Regions from separate parts of the Cytobacillus kochii genome, predicted to be linked through region 2. Evidence: a T-box and tRNA genes for the amino acid it is inferred to sense, from the RefSeq annotation. Region 2 holds a T-box; the other holds one or more tRNA genes.
What was found. The T-box of region 2 lies ahead of proS (proline--tRNA ligase). A T-box ahead of a tRNA ligase gene usually reads a tRNA of that ligase, here a tRNA-Pro.

Region 1: it encodes a tRNA-Pro, which carries the amino acid that the T-box ahead of proS (proline--tRNA ligase) is inferred to sense. The anticodon was not compared.

The regions. Positions count from the first base shown of each region.
Region 1 covers NZ_CP085254.1:494,209-498,626, forward strand. Annotated here, with positions in the region: gene LG276_RS02715 (Tex family protein) at 1-208, shown strand, start outside; gene cmpA (cortex morphogenetic protein CmpA) at 287-406, opposite strand; gene LG276_RS02725 (SprT family protein) at 522-977, shown strand; tRNA gene LG276_RS02730 (tRNA-Asn) at 1,069-1,143, shown strand; tRNA gene LG276_RS02735 (tRNA-Ser) at 1,148-1,238, shown strand; tRNA gene LG276_RS02740 (tRNA-Glu) at 1,278-1,349, shown strand; tRNA gene LG276_RS02745 (tRNA-Asp) at 1,365-1,441, shown strand; tRNA gene LG276_RS02750 (tRNA-Gln) at 1,453-1,527, shown strand; tRNA gene LG276_RS02755 (tRNA-Lys) at 1,535-1,607, shown strand; tRNA gene LG276_RS02760 (tRNA-Leu) at 1,623-1,709, shown strand; tRNA gene LG276_RS02765 (tRNA-Arg) at 1,774-1,850, shown strand; tRNA gene LG276_RS02770 (tRNA-Pro) at 1,859-1,935, shown strand; tRNA gene LG276_RS02775 (tRNA-Gly) at 1,961-2,034, shown strand; rRNA gene LG276_RS02780 (16S ribosomal RNA) at 2,153-3,701, shown strand; rRNA gene LG276_RS02785 (23S ribosomal RNA) at 4,095-4,418, shown strand, end outside.
Region 2 covers NZ_CP085254.1:3,709,310-3,713,727, forward strand. Annotated here, with positions in the region: gene LG276_RS18950 (sigma-70 family RNA polymerase sigma factor) at 1-265, opposite strand, end outside; gene proS (proline--tRNA ligase) at 347-1,777, opposite strand; T-box leader at 1,834-2,045, opposite strand; gene ald (alanine dehydrogenase) at 2,528-3,658, opposite strand; gene LG276_RS18965 (CdaR family transcriptional regulator) at 3,834-4,418, opposite strand, start outside.

The DNA.
Region 1 (4,418 bases), 1.4 Mb from region 2:
GACTGTCCGAAATGTAGTTGATTTCGGAGCTTTTGTAGATATTGGCGTGAAGCAAGATGGGTTAGTCCATATCTCAAAGCTAAGTAATCGGTTTGTGAAACATCCATTAGATGTCGTATCTGTTGGTGATGTTGTTACTGTATGGGTTGATTCGGTAGATCAACAAAAAGGCAGAGTGGCGTTAACCATGCTCCAACAAGGTAAATAAATAAGCATAAAAAGCCGTGGTATTTCCCCCAACGGCTTTTTATGTAGATCATTGTGGGGTTGTTTGAGAAGGAGTTTCCTACGTACCAGAACAATGCTTCTTTCTATAAAAGTACCAGCATTGATTCAATAATTTAATTTGATAACGGTCCTTCTCTAAGAAAGCACGTTTCATTTGGTTCTGTAACCAAACAGGCATGGAATAGCCTCCTTTCTCTCACTTTCCACGGTCCTTTATGCTATGCTAATGTATATCAATTGTATGCGCCTATAGGTTGTCACGTGCTAATTTTATCCTTGAAAGGAGTGAAGAAATGAGTGATAAGGAATTACAAAGGTTAGTTGAAGAAGTATCCTTGAGGTGGTTCGATCTTCCTTTTCGTCATACAGCGAAATTCAATAGTAGATTAAGAACAACCGGAGGACGATATATGCTGTCTGATCATCGCATTGAAATTAATCCGACATATTATCAGCATCTAGGAATGGAAGAATTAGTTGGTATTATTAAACATGAACTATGTCATTACCATCTGCATTTGGCTGGGGCAGGCTATCAACATCGAGATAGTGATTTTCGGAGGCTAATGGCTAAAGTAGGTGCACCGAGGCATTGTTCGTCTTTACCTCAGAAAGTTTCTTACATTATGTATAAATGTAACCAGTGCAATCAACTCTATAGAAGGAAACGTCGAATCAACACAAACAAGTATAGATGTGGCCAATGTATGGGCAAATTAGTGTTAATATCTGCTGATAAAAATAATTGAAATTCATGCTTGACTTTTTACATGGTGGTAATTATAATTTAAAGAGTCGATAAGGCAGTGCTTGTTGACTACATATTCTCTTTTAACATATTCCGCAGTAGCTCAGTGGTAGAGCATTCGGCTGTTAACCGAACGGTCGTAGGTTCGAATCCTACCTGCGGAGCCATTTTGGAGAAGTACTCAAGTGGCTGAAGAGGCGCCCCTGCTAAGGGTGTAGGTCGGGCAACTGGCGCGAGGGTTCAAATCCCTCCTTCTCCGCCATTCTTATATACATATTTGTTTTTTCTTTTTTTATGTTATGGCCCCTTGGTCAAGCGGTTAAGACACCGCCCTTTCACGGCGGTAACACGGGTTCGAATCCCGTAGGGGTCATCTTTTTAAAGGTTAGGTCCGGTAGTTCAGTTGGTTAGAATGCCTGCCTGTCACGCAGGAGGTCGCGGGTTCGAGTCCCGTCCGGACCGCCATATCTTAATAATGGGCTATAGCCAAGCGGTAAGGCAACGGATTTTGATTCCGTCATTCGCAGGTTCGATCCCTGCTAGCCCAGCCATTTTTATGAGCCATTAGCTCAGTTGGTAGAGCATCTGACTTTTAATCAGAGGGTCGAAGGTTCGAGTCCTTCATGGCTCATCTTAAACAATTTATGCGGTCGTGGCGGAATGGCAGACGCGCTAGGTTGAGGGCCTAGTGGGTGAATAACCCGTGGAGGTTCAAGTCCTCTCGGCCGCACCAAAAAGATTTAAAAAATACTTGACTCATTAAAATTAGTGTGATATTATAATAGAGTTGCTTCAAGGCGCCCGTAGCTCAATTGGATAGAGCGTTTGACTACGGATCAAAAGGTTAGGGGTTCGACTCCTCTCGGGCGCGCCATATACTTACGGGAAGTAGCTCAGCTTGGTAGAGCACTTGGTTTGGGACCAAGGGGTCGCAGGTTCGAATCCTGTCTTCCCGACCATGTGAAACCAACAAATTAATTAAATGCGGGTGTAGTTTAGTGGTAAAACCTCAGCCTTCCAAGCTGATGATGAGGGTTCGATTCCCTTCACCCGCTCCATTACCGAAAAAGATTGTTCTTTGAAAACTGAACGAACGTAAAACGTCAAGCGTAATTCTAAAAAAGCTGATTTATCAGCAACAAAGCACCATAGGTGCAAATGAGCTAATCAAACACTTTATTGGAGAGTTTGATCCTGGCTCAGGACGAACGCTGGCGGCGTGCCTAATACATGCAAGTCGAGCGAATCTGAGGGAGCTTGCTCCCAAAGATTAGCGGCGGACGGGTGAGTAACACGTGGGCAACCTGCCTGTAAGACTGGGATAACTCCGGGAAACCGGGGCTAATACCGGATAATATCTATTTATACATATAATTAGATTGAAAGATGGTTCTGCTATCACTTACAGATGGGCCCGCGGCGCATTAGCTAGTTGGTGAGGTAACGGCTCACCAAGGCGACGATGCGTAGCCGACCTGAGAGGGTGATCGGCCACACTGGGACTGAGACACGGCCCAGACTCCTACGGGAGGCAGCAGTAGGGAATCTTCCGCAATGGACGAAAGTCTGACGGAGCAACGCCGCGTGAGTGATGAAGGTTTTCGGATCGTAAAACTCTGTTGTTAGGGAAGAACAAGTACCGGAGTAACTGCCGGTACCTTGACGGTACCTAACCAGAAAGCCACGGCTAACTACGTGCCAGCAGCCGCGGTAATACGTAGGTGGCAAGCGTTGTCCGGAATTATTGGGCGTAAAGCGCGCGCAGGCGGTTCCTTAAGTCTGATGTGAAAGCCCACGGCTCAACCGTGGAGGGTCATTGGAAACTGGGGAACTTGAGTGCAGAAGAGGAAAGTGGAATTCCAAGTGTAGCGGTGAAATGCGTAGAGATTTGGAGGAACACCAGTGGCGAAGGCGACTTTCTGGTCTGTAACTGACGCTGAGGCGCGAAAGCGTGGGGAGCAAACAGGATTAGATACCCTGGTAGTCCACGCCGTAAACGATGAGTGCTAAGTGTTAGAGGGTTTCCGCCCTTTAGTGCTGCAGCAAACGCATTAAGCACTCCGCCTGGGGAGTACGACCGCAAGGTTGAAACTCAAAGGAATTGACGGGGGCCCGCACAAGCGGTGGAGCATGTGGTTTAATTCGAAGCAACGCGAAGAACCTTACCAGGTCTTGACATCCTCTGACAATCCTAGAGATAGGACTTTCCCCTTCGGGGGACAGAGTGACAGGTGGTGCATGGTTGTCGTCAGCTCGTGTCGTGAGATGTTGGGTTAAGTCCCGCAACGAGCGCAACCCTTGATCTTAGTTGCCAGCATTCAGTTGGGCACTCTAAGGTGACTGCCGGTGACAAACCGGAGGAAGGTGGGGATGACGTCAAATCATCATGCCCCTTATGACCTGGGCTACACACGTGCTACAATGGATGGTACAAAGGGCTGCAAGACCGCGAGGTTTAGCCAATCCCATAAAACCATTCTCAGTTCGGATTGTAGGCTGCAACTCGCCTACATGAAGCCGGAATCGCTAGTAATCGCGGATCAGCATGCCGCGGTGAATACGTTCCCGGGCCTTGTACACACCGCCCGTCACACCACGAGAGTTTGTAACACCCGAAGTCGGTGGGGTAACCTTTTGGAGCCAGCCGCCTAAGGTGGGACAGATGATTGGGGTGAAGTCGTAACAAGGTAGCCGTATCGGAAGGTGCGGCTGGATCACCTCCTTTCTAAGGAATATACGGAATTAACTTGATGTTAGACTGTTCGTTCAGTTTTGAGAGTATAATCTCTCAAAATAAGGTGAAAATAGCGAAGGATTCAAGGAAGCGTAAGCTGACGAGAATACCAAAGCTTACCATTCATCAATCGTTCTTTGAAAACTAGATAATGTAATGAAGAAGATTACCGAGTAATCGCCACCTTAGTTATTTTTTCTCTCTATTATTATAGATTGATTTAAGATACTAAACTTTTTTTAATAAACACAACCGTGAGGGTTGTGAGAAGCAAGTAGTTCAAGGAAGCGAGCGAGGAAACACCGGAGTGTGCGTCTTGTGCACATGAGGATGTTGACGAGTGAGCTGACGCCGAAATGCGTAGCTTATCGCAAGCCGAACAATGGTTAAGTTAATAAGGGCGCACGGTGAATGCCTTGGCACTAGGAGCCGATGAAGGACGGGACTAACACCGATATGCTTCGGGGAGCTGTAAGTAAGCTTTGATCCGGAGATTTCCGAATGGGGAAACCCCCTATCCGTTATGGGATAGGATTCATACCTGAATACATAGGGTATGGAAGGCAGACCCGGGGAACTGAAACATCTAAGTACCCGGAGGAAGAGAAAGCAAACGCGATTCCCTGAGTAGCGGCGAGCGAAACGGGATTAGCCCAAACCAAGAGGCTTGCCTCTTGGGGTTGTAGGACATTCTATACGGAGTTACAA
Region 2 (4,418 bases):
TATCAACATGATTTTCTGTTAATTGCTCTTTTTTCTTTTTTCTAACCACATCAATCCATTGATGATAAGCAATTTTCTTTAACAAAGCTCGTGTTATTTTAGCTTCGTTATACTTCATTGCCTTCAAGATGGTTTCTTGCGCGATGTCCTCTCCATCCCACTCATTTTGGCAAAGAAAGGTGCAATAGCTTACTAAGTCTCGATAATACTTTTTCGCAATCAAATCTAACGTTGCTGACCGGCTTACCATCTGCTCCTTATGCATTGTTTCCTTCACCCCTTCACACTTTCTATTACTTAAACGGCTTTAAGTGAAAAAAAGATATGGGTCAATAAAATTTTTTTCTTAATAAGCTTTAGCCCAATAGACAAGATGCTTTGCTTCTTCTTTACAGCACACACACACTTTAGCAATCGCCGTTTCATCAAATGGCATACAACGGGAAGTCACACTTGTGTCTTCTTTTATTTTCTCTTCGCATGCTTGATTACCACACCACATCGCTTTGACAAACCCTTGTTTTTCATTAAATATCTGCTTAAACTCTTCATAAGTATATGCTTCATACGTATGATCGTTGCGATGTTCTTTTGCCTTATGATAAAGTGAAGTTTGAATCCCTTCTAAAAGTTGAACAATTGTTTCTTCTAGATTTGCTAATGGAGTGACCATTTTCTCTCCTGTATCTCTTCTTGCAAGTACGACTTGACCCTTTTCAATATCTTTAGGCCCTACTTCTAAGCGAATGGGCACACCCTTCATTTCATATTCATTAAATTTCCAACCTGGCTTTTTATCACTTGCATCAATATCTACGCGCGCTACTTTATTTAGTTTTTCTTTTAAATCATAGGCAAAATCTAATACGCCATCCTTATGTTGCGCAATAGGAACAATCATTACCTGCTTTGGGGCAACCTTTGGCGGAATTACTAACCCTCTGTCATCACCGTGGACCATAATCATCGCACCGATAATTCTGGTTGTGAATCCCCAAGAAGTTTGCTGCACATACTGCTCTTTTCCATCTTGGTCGGTAAATTGAATCCCAAATGCCTTTGCAAAGCCATCTCCTAAATGATGAGATGTCCCTGATTGTAGCGCTTTACCATCATGCATTAAACTTTCAATTGTATAAGTTAATTTTGCGCCAGCAAACTTTTCTTTTTCCGTTTTCTTGCCTTTAACAACAGGGATAGCTAAAAGATTTTCACAAATATCTGCATAGACTTCAAGCATCTTTACTGTTTCTTCTAACGCTTCTTCATCCGTCGCATGACAAGTATGGCCCTCTTGCCATAAAAACTCCAACGTTCGTAAAAATGGTCTTGTTGTTTTCTCCCATCGAACAACATTTGACCATTGATTATACAGCTTTGGTAAATCACGATAAGAGTGAATAATATTTTTATAATGTTCTCCGAATAGTACTTCTGATGTCGGGCGCACACAAAGTCTCTCAGCAAGCTCATCTTCCCCACCATGAGTTACCCAAGCGACTTCTGGGGCAAATCCTTCAATATGATCTTTCTCTTTCTGAAGAAGGCTCTCAGGAATAAATAGAGGCATATAAACATTTTCATGCCCAGTTTCTTTTATCTTTTGATCAAGTGCTGATTTAATGTTCTCCCAAAGGGCGTAACCATATGGACGAATAATCATTGAACCTCTCACACTTGAATAATCGACTAAATCAGCTTTCTTTACGACATCTGTATACCATTGTGGAAAATCTTCATTCATTGATGTTATTTCTTTCACAAACTGTTTACCCATATTGACACCTCATTTTTAATTTTTATTCTCAAAGACACAAAAAAGCCCTGCTTTCAAATAGGGACCCAATGACTGGTGGTACCACCCTATTTCAAAGCAAAGCTTTGCACTCTTATTGATAACGGTTCAACAAGTAAACCGCATATTCTAAAGAATATGTACTCAGAGGGCAGGTTCAGCTTTTCATTAATAGATATCTCACAGCACAAACGGATACCTTCTCTGAAAATAATGATGAAAACTTACTATTCCTCATCAACGATTAACTATTTTTTTGAAGATTATATAGAGTTTCATGAAAAATGTCAACTTTTGATTGAAGACTCTTGGTCTAATGGCTTTTTACTTCACTTTTAAGCCCCCTAAAAGTGAACTTTTTTCTATTACTAGACTAATTAGTACACAAGAAGATGTCAAAAATAAGATGATCAATAACAAAATGTGAAAAGATAAACCATTCCGTACAAAGAAAACAATCCATTTTTCTGTTTTATTTATTTGAATGAAATCAAATATCCCCTATATGTTTAACTAGAGAAATACAGCCCTATTCAATCCTTTGAATGGTGAAGGGGCTCCTGAAGAGACGTTATCCATCATAGCTAAAGCATAATAAATGAAAGCTATAAGAAAATCGCGTTCAACATGATTTAGTATTAACTGAACCACTCTCACAAATTCATACATCGTCTAATATTTCATTCAAAGAATAAAAAAACCTACCCCAATAAGAGGTAGGAAAAAGTATCATTAGTTTGTTATTTCTTCATTTGCAAATGCTGCCTCAACTTGAACATAATCATATCCTAAGTCCCTTGCGACTGCTTCATACGTTACATGCCCATTTACTACGTTTACCCCTAATTTCAATGCTGGGTTTTGCTCAACAGCTAGATGTGCACCTTTAGTCGCTATTTGTAATGCATAAGGAATCGTTACATTCGTTAAAGCGATTGTTGATGTTCTTGGCACGGCACCTGGCATGTTTGCCACAGCATAATGCACAACACCATGTTTAATATATGTTGGATCATCATGTGTAGTTACATGATCAACCGTTTCAAGAATACCACCTTGGTCAACCGCAACGTCGATAACGACTGCACCAGGTTTCATCGTTTGAATCATTTCTTCTGTTACTAATTTTGGCGCTTTTGCTCCTGGAATGAGTACAGCACCAATTACAAGGTCAGCTTCTTTTACAGATTCAGCAATATTTAATGGATTAGACATTAATGTTTGAATGCTATTACCGAAAATATCATCAAGTTGACGAAGTCTTTCAGGGCTTAAATCAATGATTGTTACATCTGCACCAAGACCGATGGCCATTTTCGCAGCATTAATACCCACAACGCCCCCACCAATAATCGTCACTTTTCCTCTTGATACACCTGGTACACCCGCAAGTAATATTCCTTGGCCGCCGTTTGTTTTTTGTAAGAATTGCGCTCCAACTTGTGTTGCCATTCTACCAGCAACTTCACTCATTGGTGTTAGTAATGGAAGTGTACGGTTCACCTCAACTGTTTCATATGCAATAGCCGTTACTCCGCTTTTCACTAGCGCATCTGCCAATTCTGGTTCTGCTGCTAAATGCAAATAAGTAAACAATACTAGGCCTTTACGGAAATAGTCATATTCAGTTGGTAGCGGTTCTTTTACCTTCATTACCATCTCCGCTGCCCATGCTTCTTTTGCCGTGCCTACGATTTTCGCGCCTGTTAACTCGTAATCTTGATCTTGAAATCCACTTCCGAGTCCTGCAGTCGTTTCAATAAGTACTTCATGTCCAGCTTTTACTAATGCATCTACCCCCGCTGGTGTCATTGCTACACGGTTCTCGTTGTTTTTAATTTCTTTAGGTACGCCGATAATCATATCCTTTTGGCCCCTTCCATTTATTATATTAATTTTTAAGTATGAATAAATTGCATAGAATAAATTGTCAAATAATAAATGACAATTTTATGTTTCCCTATTGTCAGTATAATAATAGAATGTTGAAATGACTTTGTTTATATTTGAAAAATGAAAAAGCATCATTTGTGTAATTTCACAAACGATGCTTTTTTTCTATGTATTTGCGGATTTGCAGTTCTAAATACAAGGAAAATTTCTCATGTGTACTTTTAAAGTTCACATGAGTGAGTTCAGTAATTCTCTTCAAACGATAATTTAATGTATTAACGTGAACATGTAGTATCTTAGCAGCGTCATTTACATTGCTATCATTTAAAATAAAGGCTTCTAGCGTCATTAATAGCTCCGTTCGATGAGCATGGTCATAATCTATTAAACGTTGGATGACGGGATGTTCATATGCATCACGGCTTCTTATATCAAGAATGGCATCCAAATATTTAAAGACACCCAATTGGTGATAAGTATAGATTTCTTGCATTTCTTTCGGATATTGTGATTTTAAACGAAGTACTTCTAAGCATTCTGAATAGCGATCTTCAACATGGTCATAGGTCAATTTCAAACTGCTGCTACCACTAATGATATGATCAATTTCAAATCTTACATACATTTGATTGATAACAAACTGGACAAACTCAGATAAATCTGTTTCATTTGCCTGTGTAGATGGCGGAGATGCTAGTAAGATAAAATCATTACCCATCGTTGCATAAAA